DNA from 3 places in the Streptacidiphilus sp. BW17 genome. Region 2 is predicted to be linked to each of the others. Evidence: riboswitches for the same ligand, from Rfam matches in the RefSeq annotation. Region 2 holds a riboswitch; each other region holds the start of a gene.
The links. A riboswitch is a leader RNA that binds a small molecule or an ion and turns the genes downstream of it on or off. The one in region 2 is predicted to bind cyclic di-AMP.
Positions count from the first base shown of each region.

Region 1: it holds a riboswitch for cyclic di-AMP, as region 2 does, so the genes downstream of both, ABH940_RS19915 (NlpC/P60 family protein) here and ABH940_RS03105 (NlpC/P60 family protein) in region 2, are expected to answer to the same signal.
Region 3: it holds a riboswitch for cyclic di-AMP, as region 2 does, so the genes downstream of both, ABH940_RS10035 (family 16 glycosylhydrolase) here and ABH940_RS03105 (NlpC/P60 family protein) in region 2, are expected to answer to the same signal.

Region 1 is NZ_JBGCCR010000015.1:89,914-94,282, reverse strand. Features, by position in the region: gene ABH940_RS19930 (PucR family transcriptional regulator) at 1-100, opposite strand, end outside; gene ABH940_RS19925 (cytosine permease) at 276-1,739, shown strand; gene ABH940_RS19920 (hypothetical protein) at 1,794-1,931, opposite strand; gene ABH940_RS19915 (NlpC/P60 family protein) at 2,028-3,047, opposite strand; cyclic di-AMP (ydaO/yuaA leader) riboswitch at 3,060-3,217, opposite strand; gene ABH940_RS19910 (DUF4232 domain-containing protein) at 3,381-4,369, opposite strand, start outside.
Region 2 is NZ_JBGCCR010000002.1:223,247-227,615, reverse strand. Features, by position in the region: gene ABH940_RS03110 (NlpC/P60 family protein) at 1-736, shown strand, start outside; cyclic di-AMP (ydaO/yuaA leader) riboswitch at 1,094-1,250, shown strand; gene ABH940_RS03105 (NlpC/P60 family protein) at 1,262-2,326, shown strand; gene ABH940_RS03100 (NlpC/P60 family protein) at 2,711-3,733, shown strand; gene ABH940_RS03095 (hypothetical protein) at 3,733-4,369, shown strand, end outside.
Region 3 is NZ_JBGCCR010000006.1:169,268-173,636, forward strand. Features, by position in the region: gene uvrB (excinuclease ABC subunit UvrB) at 1-1,860, shown strand, start outside; gene ABH940_RS10030 (TerD family protein) at 2,027-2,605, shown strand; cyclic di-AMP (ydaO/yuaA leader) riboswitch at 2,868-2,989, shown strand; gene ABH940_RS10035 (family 16 glycosylhydrolase) at 2,988-4,196, shown strand.

The DNA of each region.
Region 1 (4,369 bases), on a different contig from region 2:
TGACGTGCGCGGACGCGAGCGGTCGGTCCAGGCCCGCCAGGCCCGCCACCGCGCGCAGTCCGAGCCCCGGTTCGGCCAGCAGGCCACGTACAGTAAGCATGGATTCATTCTTACGCGCCGCTGTCCATCATGGAACGCCACCATGGCCAGGCGCTCCCAAACGGAGCGGAACCGCGACCCGCCACGAGTGACAAGGTGTGCCAACCGGCGGATTTCCGACCGGGATGTCCATCCTGGCCGCACCCACTGGCGGCCACCGTCCCGAGGGGCTGCACATGGCCGTCTCCGATGAGACCCGAGCGCCGGGCGGACGCCCGTCCGGCACCGCCGCGCACGAGCCCCGCGCGCAGCGCGCCGCCGGCGGTGGCGGAGGCCTGATCGAGGTCCGCTCCATCGACTACGTCCCGCCGGAGGAGCGCCACGGCAAGGTGTGGCACCAGGGCCCGTTCTGGTTCACCGGCAACTTCGTGCTGACCACCATGGTCACCGGCTTCCTCGGCCCGACGCTGGGCCTGCCGGTCGCCTGGTCGATCCTCGCCGTGGTCCTCGGCGCGTGTTTCGGCACCTTCTTCATGGCCTTCCACGCCAACCAGGGCCCGCGGATGGGCCTGCCGCAGATGATCCAGTCCCGCGCGCAGTTCGGTCTGCGCGGCGCGGTGCTGCCGTTCGCCGCGGTGGTCTTCGTCTACGTCGGCTTCAACGTCTTCAACGTGGTGCTGGCGACCGAGGGACTGCGCACGGTCCTGCCGGGCGGAACCTGGCTCTGGTACCCGCTGCTGATCGCGCTGGCCGTGGTGCTGGCCGTGGTCGGGCACGACCTGATCCACCTGGTCGAGCGCTGGCTGACGTACATCCTGATCGTGGTCTTCGGCGTGCTGACCGTCTACGCGGTCTTCGGCCACTGGGCGCACGCCCACGGCGGCGGCTCGGGCGGCGGGTTCTCCTGGACGACGTTCCTGGTGGTCTTCTCCGCCGCGGCCGGCTACCAGATCAGCTATGCCGTCTACGTCTCCGACTACTCCCGCTACCTGCCGGAGGACGTCCCCGCCCGCAAGGTGATCTGGTGGACCTACCTCGGCGCGGCCGGCTCGGCGGTCTGGCTGATGTCGCTGGGCGCGCTCCTCGGCTCCCGCCTGCCCGGCGCGGACGCGGTCGCGGCCGTCCGCACCGTCGGCAACGCGCTGCTGCCCGGCTTCGGCACCTTCGCGGTGCTGGTCTCGGTCGTGGCGATCATCGGCATCATGGGCGTCAACGCCTATGGCGCGATGCTCACTTCGACGAGCGCGGTCGACGCGTTCAAGAAGGTCCGGCCGACCGTCCGTACGCGGGTCGTGGGCATCGTCGCGATCGAGCTGATCGTGCTGGTCGTCGCGCTGTCGCTGCCGTCGAACTACCTGGCGAGCTTCAACAACTTCCTGCTGCTGATGCTCTACTTCCTGGTCCCGTGGACGGCCGTCAACCTGGTCGACTTCTACGCGGTCCGGCGCGGGCACTACGACATCGCGGCCATCTTCGACCCGAACGGCGAGTACGGCCGCTGGTCCCCGGCGGGTCTCACCTCGTACGTGGTCGGCATCGTGGCGATGGTCCCGTTCATGGCGCTGTCGTTCTACACCGGCCCGATCGCCAAGGCCCTCGGCGGCGCGGACATCTCCTTCGGCGTCGGCCTGATCGTCGCCGGCGGGCTCTACTACGCCCTGACCGGCTCCGTCCGCCGAAACCTGGCCCTCGCGGCCTGACGGCCCGTCCGGGTGCGCGAGCCCGTCCCGCTCGCGCACCCGAACCGGTCGTCGTCAGACGGTGCGGCCCAGCGCGTCGGCGTCGGCCAGTATTCGGCGTCGGCTCACCGCAAGCCACCGCGCAGCTGCGGCGACGCCCCCGGCCTCGGCAAGCGCGTGAAGGACCAACAGGCGCTTGGGATCGAGTTCCATGCACGCATCACATCACGGCGCAGGCGTGAGCAGTCCGCGAGCGTACGACGGATCCGAGGACGGATCCGTCGTACCGAGCACAGTGAACGCACGTGCCTAGATGTGCCGCATCGCGTAGATCGTGCCGACCGTCGCCATGGGCTCGAAGCGGACGAAGGCGCCGGTGTGCGGGGCGTGGAGGATATAGCCGTTGCCCGCGTACATCCCGACGTGCTCGCCGCCGTTGAAGAAGACCAGGTCACCCACCCGCAGGTCGGCCACCGAGGTGACCGGGGTCCCGTAGGTGAGCTGGGAGTAGGTGTCCCGGCCCAGCTGGTAGCCGGCCTGGGCGTAGGACCACATCATCAGACCCGAGCAGTCGAACTGGTCCGGTCCGTCATAACTCCAGTGGTACGGCAGGCCGATGCGTGTCTTGGCCGCGGCGAACGCCGCCATCTCGATCGAGTCGCCGGGCGTCGCGCCGCTGAGGTTCGGGGTCGTGGTGCTGCCCTGGGAGCCGCCGCCGGTCAACGTCGCACGCTGGGCGGCGGTGACGGAGTCGAGGAGCTTCTGGGTCTGTGCGACCTTCTGCATGACCGCGGCCTTGGCCGCCGCGGCCTGCTGCAGCATGGCGTCGAGTCGGCCCAGCTCCGACTCCGCCTGGGCCTTCTCCGTGTCGAGGATCTTCTCCTCCGCCTGGAGCTGGGCCAGCTGGTCGGTCTGGCTCTGGCTCACCTCGTCCATGGTGGACGCCTTGGCGAGGAAGTCGTCCGGGCTCGCACTGAGCAGCAGCTGAACGGTCGGATCGACGCTGCCGTTCGCGTACTGCGTCGCGGCCAAGGTGCCGACGCCCTCCAGCAGGACGTTCACCTTGGCCTGCTCCCTGGCGATCTCGTCCTGGAGCACGGACACCTTCTGCTGGAGCTGTTGGGCCTGCTCCTGGACCTGGTCGTAGCTCTGGACCGCTTTGTCGGTCTCGTTGTTGAGCTGGTCGAGCTGCGCCTTGAGCTGGCCGGTGGACGGTGTGGGCGCGGCCTGGGCGGCCTGCGCGGAGAGCACGACGCCGGTGGCCGCCGCAGCGGTGACGAGGGTGACGCGGGCGCGACTGGGCGCCTTGGCACGACGGTGGGACGCCACGACGGGCGGACTCCGTTCTTCCTTGTCCGCCTACCGGGTGAGCTGACGGGTTCGGACCGGAAGAGTGGCCCTACGACGTCTCACCACCACGCGCTTCCGCCGGTGGCCCTGACGCCGATTCACCCCGGGAACGTGGTTCCCCGGCTCCGACCGCGCGGCTCGCAGGTCCCGCCTCTGGGAACCCCCGCGCCGCAGGTCGAACTCGGCGGGACCGTCACGGCCCCCCGAACGGGTGGTCGACTGCGCAACGGTTCGATCCAGAACCATAGTTGTCGGATCGTCATGAAATCAATATCGGGACGAGAGAAACAGGTGGTACTCCCGAAAGCAGTGTCAACCAGGCGGGTTGCCGGTGACGCCGGGGCCGAAGGGGGTGACCGAGAAGAGGTTGTCGCAGTTGGTCACCTGGCCCGGGAAGACCAACGAGGCGCGGCTGCCAGGCGGGTAGATCCGCATCGAGGTGGAGGTGGGGAGGCACTCGCTCGGGTTGTTGGTCTGCCGGTTGACGGTGTGGATGGTGTCGCTGGCCGACGCGCCCGGCGCGAGGACGACAGGGCTGTACCCGATGTGCTCGTACGTCGCGGGCGCGCCGATCTGGGCGCCGTGGGCGTCCAGCATGGACAGCCCGGGATAGCCGGTGACGTGACAGGGCGCCGAGCTGTGGTTGGTAACCACCAGGTAGGAGTAGATCTGACCCGCGCCCGCGTTCCCGCTGCCGAGCGCCGCGCTGAGCTGCGAGGCCGTGCAGAGCGGCGTCCCGCCTCCGGAACCGGAACCGGACCCCGTGGAGCCGGGTGCGGGTGTCGCGGAGACGCTCGCCTGCGCTGTGGGCGGCGAGGTGGGCGTGCTCGACGACGTGGGGCTGGGCGCCTGGGTCGGCACGGCGCTCGGGGACGCGCTCGGGCTGGGGCTCGTGCTGACCGGAGCGGGGGTGGGCACGGCCTGGGTCGCGGACGCCGGAGGCGTGACCACCTCTCCCGGCCCTTGCGGCGCGGGTACGCCGACGAGGTAGAGGGACACTCCCAGCACGGCGACGCACGCGGTCGCACCGGCCAGGGCACGCTTGCGCTTCCGCCGCACCGCACGCCGCCGGATCTGCGTGAACGCGCCCTCGGGGATGGGCATCGGCTCGATCGGCAGCAGCAGGTCGCCGAGGTCACCCAGATCACTCAAGTCGCCCAAGTCGCCCCGTGACTCAGGTCCGTCGGTGTCGGTCGGCTCCCCGCCGAGCGTGTCCGTCTCGGGCCCGACAGGGTCACCCGCGGGAACGTCGCGCTCGTTGGCCTGGTTGGCCTCGTTGCCCTCGTCGCGCTCGGTGGCGT
Region 2 (4,369 bases):
GCAGTACGCGTCCGGCGAGATCGACCCCACCGTGCAGCTGCTGCTCTCCTCGGACCCGCAGCACTTCCTGGACCAGGCCACCTCGCAGGACGAGCTCACCGCCAACCAGACCTCCGAGCTGTCCCAGCTGGTGGCCCAGGAGGAGACGCTCAACCGGGAGAAGACCCAGGCCGCGTCCGAGCTGGCCCAGGAGCAGGCGCTGCTCTCGCAGATGAGCGCGGCGAAGTCGGAGGCGCTGGCCAAGCTGGCCCACGCGCAGTCGATCCTCAGCACGCTGACTGCCGCCGAGCAGGCCGCGGTCAACAACGCCAATAACGGCGGCGGTTACGGCAGCGGCGGCTCCACCAGCAACTGGAACGGCACCATCGACCTGAGCGGCATCTCCTCCACGGCGCGCACCGCGATGCTGGCGGCCGAGCAGTGGATCGGCAAGACCCCCTACCTGTGGGGTGGTTCGACCCCGTCCGGCTTCGACTGCTCGGGCCTGGTCATGTGGGCGTACGGCCAGGCGGGCGTCTCGCTGCCGCACTCCTCCTACTCCGACGAGTCGGTGGGTTCGCCGGTGGCGAGCCTGGCCGACGCACAGCCCGGCGACATCATCGTCCTGGAGCAGGGCGGCCACGTCGGCCTGTACGCCGGAAACGGCATGCTGCTCAACGCGCCGGAGTACGGCTACGACGTCTCGGTGCAGCCGTTGTCCTACTTCGGCTCGATTGTCGCGATCCGCCGCATGTGATCTCGTCTGTCAGTGTTCCGGTGCGTCAGCTGACGCGCCGGAATGTGGCGCGCCGACGGATCTGTGAATCCACTCACAGGTCATGCGCACGAAATCGCCTCATCCTGCGGGCGAATGACCGAATTGGCCCCCATGTCATGGCTGTTGGTCATGGCGTGGCTACGTTGTGTCCCCTGGGTGACGAGTCGTCGTAAGTGACTCGTGTTTTTTCTGACAAGGATTTGAACTGATCACGGTTCGGTCACTAGGGTCATGGGCCGAACCTCCGCGCAGGCGTTCGCCCATCCCGGGCGACAGCGGCGGTTACCGTCGAGTTCGACGACGCGGCAGGGCCATCCGGCACCCAGGGCGGCCCAACTGGGGAAGCCGTCGAGTCGGAGCCGGGGACCCACCTTCCTCGGGGTGAATCGGCGCCCGGTCGGCCGGTGTGAATCCGGACCGATGAAGCGTCGTAGGGCCTACTTCCTGGTCCGAACCCGTCAGCTCACCCGGTAGGCGGACGTAGGAAGAAGGAGTGTCGCCTTCGTGGCGTCCCATCGTCGTCCCAAGTCCCCCAGTCGTACCCGCATAACCGTTCTCACGGCAGCCGCCGCCACCGCGGTCGCGGTCTCGGCCCAGACGGCGCAGGCAGCGCCGAAGCCGACCATCAGCCAGCTTCAGGCCCAGCTCCAGCAGCTCAACGTCGAGTCCGACACCGCGATCCAGAAGTACGACCAGGCTCAGTCGGAGCTCCAGCAGCAGCAGGGCAAGGTCAACACTCTGCAGCAGCAGATCGCCCGTCAGCAGGCGGACGTCAACACCAAGCTCGAGTCGGTCGGCGAGATCGCGAACCAGCAGTACGCGGACGGCGCCGTCGACCCGACCGTCCAGCTGCTCCTCTCCTCGAGCCCGACGGACTACCTCACCAAGGCCTCCTCGCTGGGCCAGGTCACGGACAGCCAGGCGAGCCAGATCCAGGCGCTCAAGACCGCCGAGCAGGCCCTGGGCGGCCAGAAGGCCCAGGCCGAGCAGGCGCTCCAGCAGATCCAGGCCACCAACAAGCAGTTGTCCGCGCAGAAGTCGCAGGTCCAGCAGAAGATCGCGCAGACCCAGGCGCTGCTGAACTCGATGACCGCGGCCCAGCAGGCCGCCGTTGCCCGTGCGCAGGCCGCCGCCAACCAGGCCGCGGAGGCCGCCGCCGCCAAGGCCAACTCCGGCAGCTCCGGCGGCTCGGTCAACCTCGGCTCGTCCACGGCGGGCAACTCGGTGGAGGCCGCCGCCTTCGCCGCGGCGCAGACCCGTATCGGCTCGCCCTACGTCTGGGGCGCGACCGGCCCGAGCTCCTTCGACTGCTCCGGCCTGATGCAGTGGGCCTACGCGCAGGCGGGCGTCTCCATCGGCCGCACCACCTACGACCAGATCGACGCCGGCACGGCGGTCAGCTCCACGGCCGACCTGCAGGTGGGTGACCTCGTCTTCTTCAACGACGACTCGCACGTCGGCATGTACGCGGGCAACGGGATGATCCTGCACGCCCCGCACACGGGCGCGGACGTCCGCTACGAGTCGATCGACACGGTCGGCAGCATCTACGCGATGCGTCACATCTGATCGCGGCTCATGTCGCGTGCCACGGGCCCCGCTCCGATCCGGAGCGGGGCCCGTTCGCGTTCACCCCGGCTCACCCCGCCTCACTCGGACGGCCGTACGGGAGTGTCCTCCTTCGTGGTGGGTCGGTGTCCTGGGCAGGTGCGGAACCTCGGGGCGACCAGCAGACTCGTTCACCTGAGCGGCATTCGATGTGATTTTTCAGCTCTTGGGAGCTTGGACTGCTTCTGTCCGAATCGCTAACGTCAGCGCTCGGTTCCGTCCCGGAGATCATCCGGGAGAACCCTGGACCTGATGGTCCTCGACAAGCGGAGAGCGGAGAGCGAGCAGGTGGCGTCCCATCGACGAGGCAGACGCGTCGGACCGTCAGTGCTGTCGCGAGCCGCGGTGACCGTCGCTGCGGCGACCGCCGCGATGCTCACGGCCCCCGGCGGCGCGCACGCCGACCCCGTCCCCGGCGGGGCCGGCACAGCCGGCGCGAGCGGCAGTCTCACCCCGGACGAGGTGCAGCAGCAAGTCGACGCCCTCTACGCGCAGTCCGAGTCGGTCGGGCAGCAGGCCGACAGCGCACAGGAGCGGGCGGCCCGACTGCAGCACCGCGCCTCGCTGCTGCAGCAGACGCTGGCCGAGGAGCAGGCGAGCGCCAACGCGCTCGCGGCGCGGCTGGGCGAGGTGGCCACCGAGCAGTACCAGAGCGGCAGCATGGACCCGGTGATGCAGCTGCTGTTCAGCGCCCATCCGGCCGACTACCTCAGCCGCGCCGCCTCGCTCGACGAGGTGGACGCCGGTACCGCCGACGAGCTGGTCCAGCTGAGCGGTGTCGAGCGCGAGATCGAGCAGGGCAAGGCCGAGGTGCTGGCCCAGTACAGCGAGCTGGAGCAGGTGCGGCGGACCATCTCCACCACCAAGGCCGAGGCGCAGCGCCGGCTGGGCGCCGCCCAGGCGCTGCTCGGCTCGCTGACGGCGGCTCAGCGCGACCAGCTGCAGCAGGCCGAGGACGCCTCGGCCCAGCTCGCCGCCCAGGCAGCCGATTCGGTACTGCCTCCGGACCAGGGCCCGGCCGACTCCGCCGCCGCGGCGGCGCTGGCGGCGGCCCGGAGCGCGATCGGCAGCCCGTACGTCTACGGCGCGACGGGTCCTGGCGCGTTCGACTGCTCCGGTCTGATGTACTGGGCCTGGCGGCACGGCGGGGTGTCGCTGCCGCGTACGTCGCAGGAGCAGGCCTTCGCCGGGCGACGCGTGCCGGTGTCGGAGATCCGTCCGGGAGACCTGGTGATCTACTTCGGGGACATGCACCACGTCGGCATGTACGCGGGTAGCGGCATGGTCATCCACGCCCCGTACCCCGGCGCCCGGGTCCGCTACGAGAACATGCGCGACATGCCGATCGCCGCGGTGGTCCGCCCTTGATGGCGGCCGGTCAAGGACTCACCCGCCGACGGGTGCTGGTCAGCGGCGCGGCCCTGGTGGCGGCGGCTGGCGGCGCGACGGCCTGGGCGGCGTGGGCGGACGCCGCCGACGACCGGCGTGAGCAGCGGGCGGTCGAGGTCGAGCAGACGCTGGCCCGCCGGGCCGCCGCCGTCCTGGCCCGCGACGCCGCCGCACTGGCGGCCACCGTCGTCCCCGTCGCGAGCGGCGGTTCGGTGGCGACCGACCTGAGGCGGCGTCAGTACACGCTGGTCGCCAACCTGGCCGAGGTGCCGCTGGGCGACTGGCGCTACCGGGTCACCGCGCTCGACGCGTTCCCGCTGTCGCCGGTCCTCGGGGCGGGGGAGCGGGTGGCCGTGGCGGTCGAGCTCGGCTACCGGCTGGCGGGCTTCGACGCGCAGTTGGAGACCGCGACCCAGTACCTGACCTTCGAGCGGCAGCCCGACGGCCGTTGGCTGCTGGCATCCGACGGCACCGAGGGCGGGGACCACCCCGGCGGCACCGTGCTGATCTGGGACCTCGGCCCGGTCCGGGCGGTCCGCGGCCGGTACAGCCTGGTCCTCGGACTGCGCGACCCGGCCACCCTGGCCGCGATCGGCGCGGAGGCCGACCGCGCGG
Region 3 (4,369 bases), on a different contig from region 2:
CTGCTGCCGAACAACGCCGTCGAGTACTTCGTCTCGTACTACGACTACTACCAGCCCGAGGCGTACATCGCGCAGACGGACACCTACATCGAGAAGGACTCCTCGATCAACGAGGAGGTCGAGCGGCTGCGCCACTCGGCGACCAACTCGCTGCTGACCCGGCGCGACGTGATCGTCGTCGCCTCCGTCTCCTGCATCTACGGCCTGGGTACGCCGCAGGAGTACGTGGACCGGATGGTCCAGCTCAAGGTCGGCGACGAGATCGACCGGGACGCGCTGCTGCGCCGCTTCGTCGACATCCAGTACAACCGGAACGACCTCGCCTTCACCCGCGGCACCTTCCGGGTGCGCGGCGACACCATCGAGATCTTCCCGGTCTACGAGGAGCTCGCGGTCCGGATCGAGATGTTCGGCGACGAGATCGAGGCGCTGAGCACGCTCCACCCGCTCACCGGCGAGGTCATCAGCGAGGACCAGTCGCTTCACGTCTTCCCCGCGTCCCACTACGTGGCCGGCCCGGAGCGGATGGAGCACGCCATCGCCGGCATCGAGGCCGAGTTGGAGCAGACCCTCGCCACGATGGAGAAGCAGGGCAAGCTCCTGGAGGCCCAGCGGCTGCGCATGCGCACGACCTACGACATCGAGATGATGCGTCAGATCGGCACCTGCTCCGGCATCGAGAACTACTCCCGGCACATCGACGGCCGCGACCCCGGCAGTGCGCCCAACACCCTGATGGACTTCTTCCCGGAGGACTTCCTCCTGGTCATCGACGAGTCGCACGTCACTGTGCCGCAGATCGGCGCGATGTACGAGGGTGATGCCTCGCGCAAGCGGGCGCTGGTGGAGCACGGCTTCCGGCTGCCCTCGGCCATGGACAACCGCCCGCTCAAGTGGGAGGAGTTCGTCGAGCGGATCGGTCAGACGGTCTACCTGTCGGCCACCCCGGGCGCCTACGAGCTCTCCCGCTCCGACAGCCAGGTCGAGCAGATCATCCGTCCCACCGGCCTGATCGACCCGGAGGTCGTGGTCAAGCCGACGGAGGGTCAGATCGACGACCTGGTCCACGAGATCCGGCTGCGCACAGAGAAGGACGAGCGCGTCCTGGTCACCACGCTGACCAAGAAGATGTCCGAGGACCTCACCGACTACATGCTCGAACTCGGCATCCGGGTCCGGTACCTGCACAGCGACATCGACACGCTGCGCCGCGTCGAGCTGCTGCGCCAGCTGCGGGCCGGCGAGTACGACGTGCTGGTCGGCATCAACCTGCTCCGTGAGGGCCTCGACCTGCCCGAGGTCTCGCTGGTGGCGATCCTGGACGCCGACAAGGAGGGCTTCCTGCGGTCGCCCACCTCGCTGATCCAGACGATCGGCCGTGCCGCCCGTAACGTCTCCGGCCAGGTCCACATGTACGCGGACCGGATCACCCCGGCGATGGAGCGGGCCATCGACGAGACTAACCGTCGTCGCGAGATCCAGCAGGCCTACAACCGCGACCACGGCATCGACCCGCAGCCGCTGCGCAAGAAGATCGGCGACATCCTCGACTCGCTCGCCCGCGAGGACATGGACACCGCCGAGCTGCTCAGCACCGGTTACCGCCAGGGCGGCGGTGGCGGCGGGCGCGGTCAGAAGGCCCCGGTCCCGGCGCTCGGCGCCAAGGCCGCAGCCGCCGCGGGAAAGAAGGACGCCAAGAGCCTGCCCGCCGCCGAACTGGCCGAGCTGATCGGCGAGCTGACCGACCGGATGCACGCCGCCGCGGCCGAGCTGCAGTTCGAGGTCGCCGCGCGGCTCCGCGACGAGGTGAACGAACTGAAGAAGGAGTTGCGCCAGATGCGCGAAGCCGGCCTCGCCTGAGTGCACCGCTTGAGTGCGCCCGAGTGCACCGCTTGAGTGATCGTCGGCACTCCCGGGGAACCCGCAGGCCCGTCCGGGTCGTATGGTGCAGTGAGGGCTGCGTCGGAGCCGGACGGGCGCCGGTACCGAGGCTGCGGTTCGCGAACGAGTTCGGGAGGGGCGTGCCGTGTCGGTGAATCTGAGCAAGGGTCAGAGCGTAAGTCTGGAGAAGGACGACGGGGGCATGCTGTCCCTGGTGCGGATGGGCCTGGGGTGGCAGGCGGCGCCGCGCAAGGGCCTGTTCGGCACCCGCCGCCGCGAGATCGACCTGGACGCCTCGGCGGTGCTCTACTCCCAGGGCTCGCTGGCCGACGTGGTCTTCTTCCAGCACCTGGTGAGCAACGACGGCTCGGTGCGCCACACCGGCGACAACCTGGTCGGCGGCAAGGGCGGGGAGGACGACGAGTCGATCCTGGTCGACCTGCGCCGGGTCCCCGACCGGATCACCCAGATCGTCTTCACCGTCAACTCCTACAACGGCCAGAGCTTCCAGGAGGTGCAGCGCGCCCACTGCCGCCTGGTCGACGAGGCCACCGGCGACGAGCTGGCCCGCTTCACGCTCAGCGGCGGCGGCCCGCACACCGGCCAGGTGATGGCCAAGGTCTACCGGGACGCGGGCGGCAGCTGGCAGATGGCGGCGATCGGCATCCCGGCACAGGGCCGCACCTTCCAGGAGATGCTCCCGGCGATCGAGCAGGCGCTCTGAGCAGGGTCGGCTCAATGGCCTCGGCAGGGCCTTGGCAGCGCCTGAGCAGGCTCTGAGCAGGGCCTTCTGCGTCGTGTAAAGGATCTGTGAGATAGCCCTCAATACCCTTCGAGGGCTTGGGGCGCGCCGACCTCATCTGCCTAACCTGCCCGAGTCCGTCGCCACAGACGGGCACCGTGCGCCGGTACGCCTTGTCCTGCCCGTCGACGCCGGATCGCACGAGTACCACGGGCCGGAGCGGGGGAACCAGGTAAGCGCCCCGCTCTGCCCTGCGCCCACGCGCGGGACCGGTCGGGGCTCGGGGTGAAGCCGCCGCCGCGCGGCCGGGCCAGCCTTCCGGCCCGAACCCGACAGCTCACCTCGCAGGCGTCGGAGAGGCGCCATGCGATCCACCCTGTCCACCCCTGCCCGAATACTGGCCTTCACGGCCGCGCCCGCCCTGCTGCTCGGCGGCGCCGTGGCGACCCAGGCCCAGGCGGCCACGCCGAGCGTCAGCGAGACCGGCCTGACCGCGACCACCAGCGGGAACACCGCCAACGTCACGCTCACGGTCCGCTCCACCGCCTGCACCACCGTACGGAGCCTCGGCGTCGCCGTCCGTGACGCGTCCGGCAACAACGTCGACTTCCCGCAGTGGGACAGCAACGCGCGGATCTGCCCGACCGGGCTCACCTTCCACGCCGGCAGCCGCACCTTCGCGCCGGGCCGCTACACGATGATGGGCGCCTACCTGGACGCCGCAGGCTGGCACAACCTGGCGGCCAAGACGCTGGCCGTCGGCTCCGCCGCCACCACGGGCACCCCGGCCCCGGCCCCGAAGCCGACGTCCGCGTCGACGCCCAGCCCGGCACCCACTTCGGCTCCGTCGACGCCTGCTCCGAGCAGCAGCCTGCCCGCCGGTGTCGCCACCTCCACCACCCCGGTCTGGGACGAGGAGTTCAACAACCCGATCACCTGGGGCCAGCGCTGGGTCGGCACCACGACCTCGTCCTACCAGTACGGCGACCACAACCCCAGCGACAACAAGCTGGACTGGCTCGACCCGAACGACGTCGCGGTTGCGGGCGGCGTCGCCACCTTCACCGCCCAGCCGAGCTCGCACACCCTGGAGAACGGCCGGCAGGCCTGGACCACCGGTCTGCTCACCACCGAGGGCTCGCAGGAGGGATTCCAGGTCAAGACCGGCGACTACATCGAGGCCCGCGTCAAGCTCCCCACCCAGCAGGGCGCCTGGCCCGCGCTCTGGACCTGGAAGAACGGCAACGGCGAGATCGACTCGTTCGAGTACCACCCGGACAACCCGAACCTGCTCGAGCTCTCCAACCACGTCAACGCCGCGCACGACTACTACACCGACGCGAACGCGATCAAGCCCGGCCAGTGGGTCACCATCGGCACCAAGTACGGTGCCAACTCCGTCGACTGGTACATCAACGGCGTGAAGGTCTACTCCGACAACACGGGCGTGGGCGCCAACTGGTCCGCCTACCTGATCCTCAACCTGTCGCTCTCCGCGGGCCAGTACCACCCGGCCCCGAGCGGCACCGCGCCGATCAGCTTCTCCGTGGACTACGTCCGCGTCTACAACTGAGCGCCGCGAGCGCCGCTAGCGCCGCACTCGCGCGATTCCTTACGTTTTCCTGCCGGGGCTGCTGTTAGCCTCGGCAGGAAGCGGAGGGGAGTACTCCCTGAAACGACGTCCCCGTCAGCACGTCGGTGCCCAGCACCGACCGGGGTCGTCGGCCCACACCGACATCGACGGTG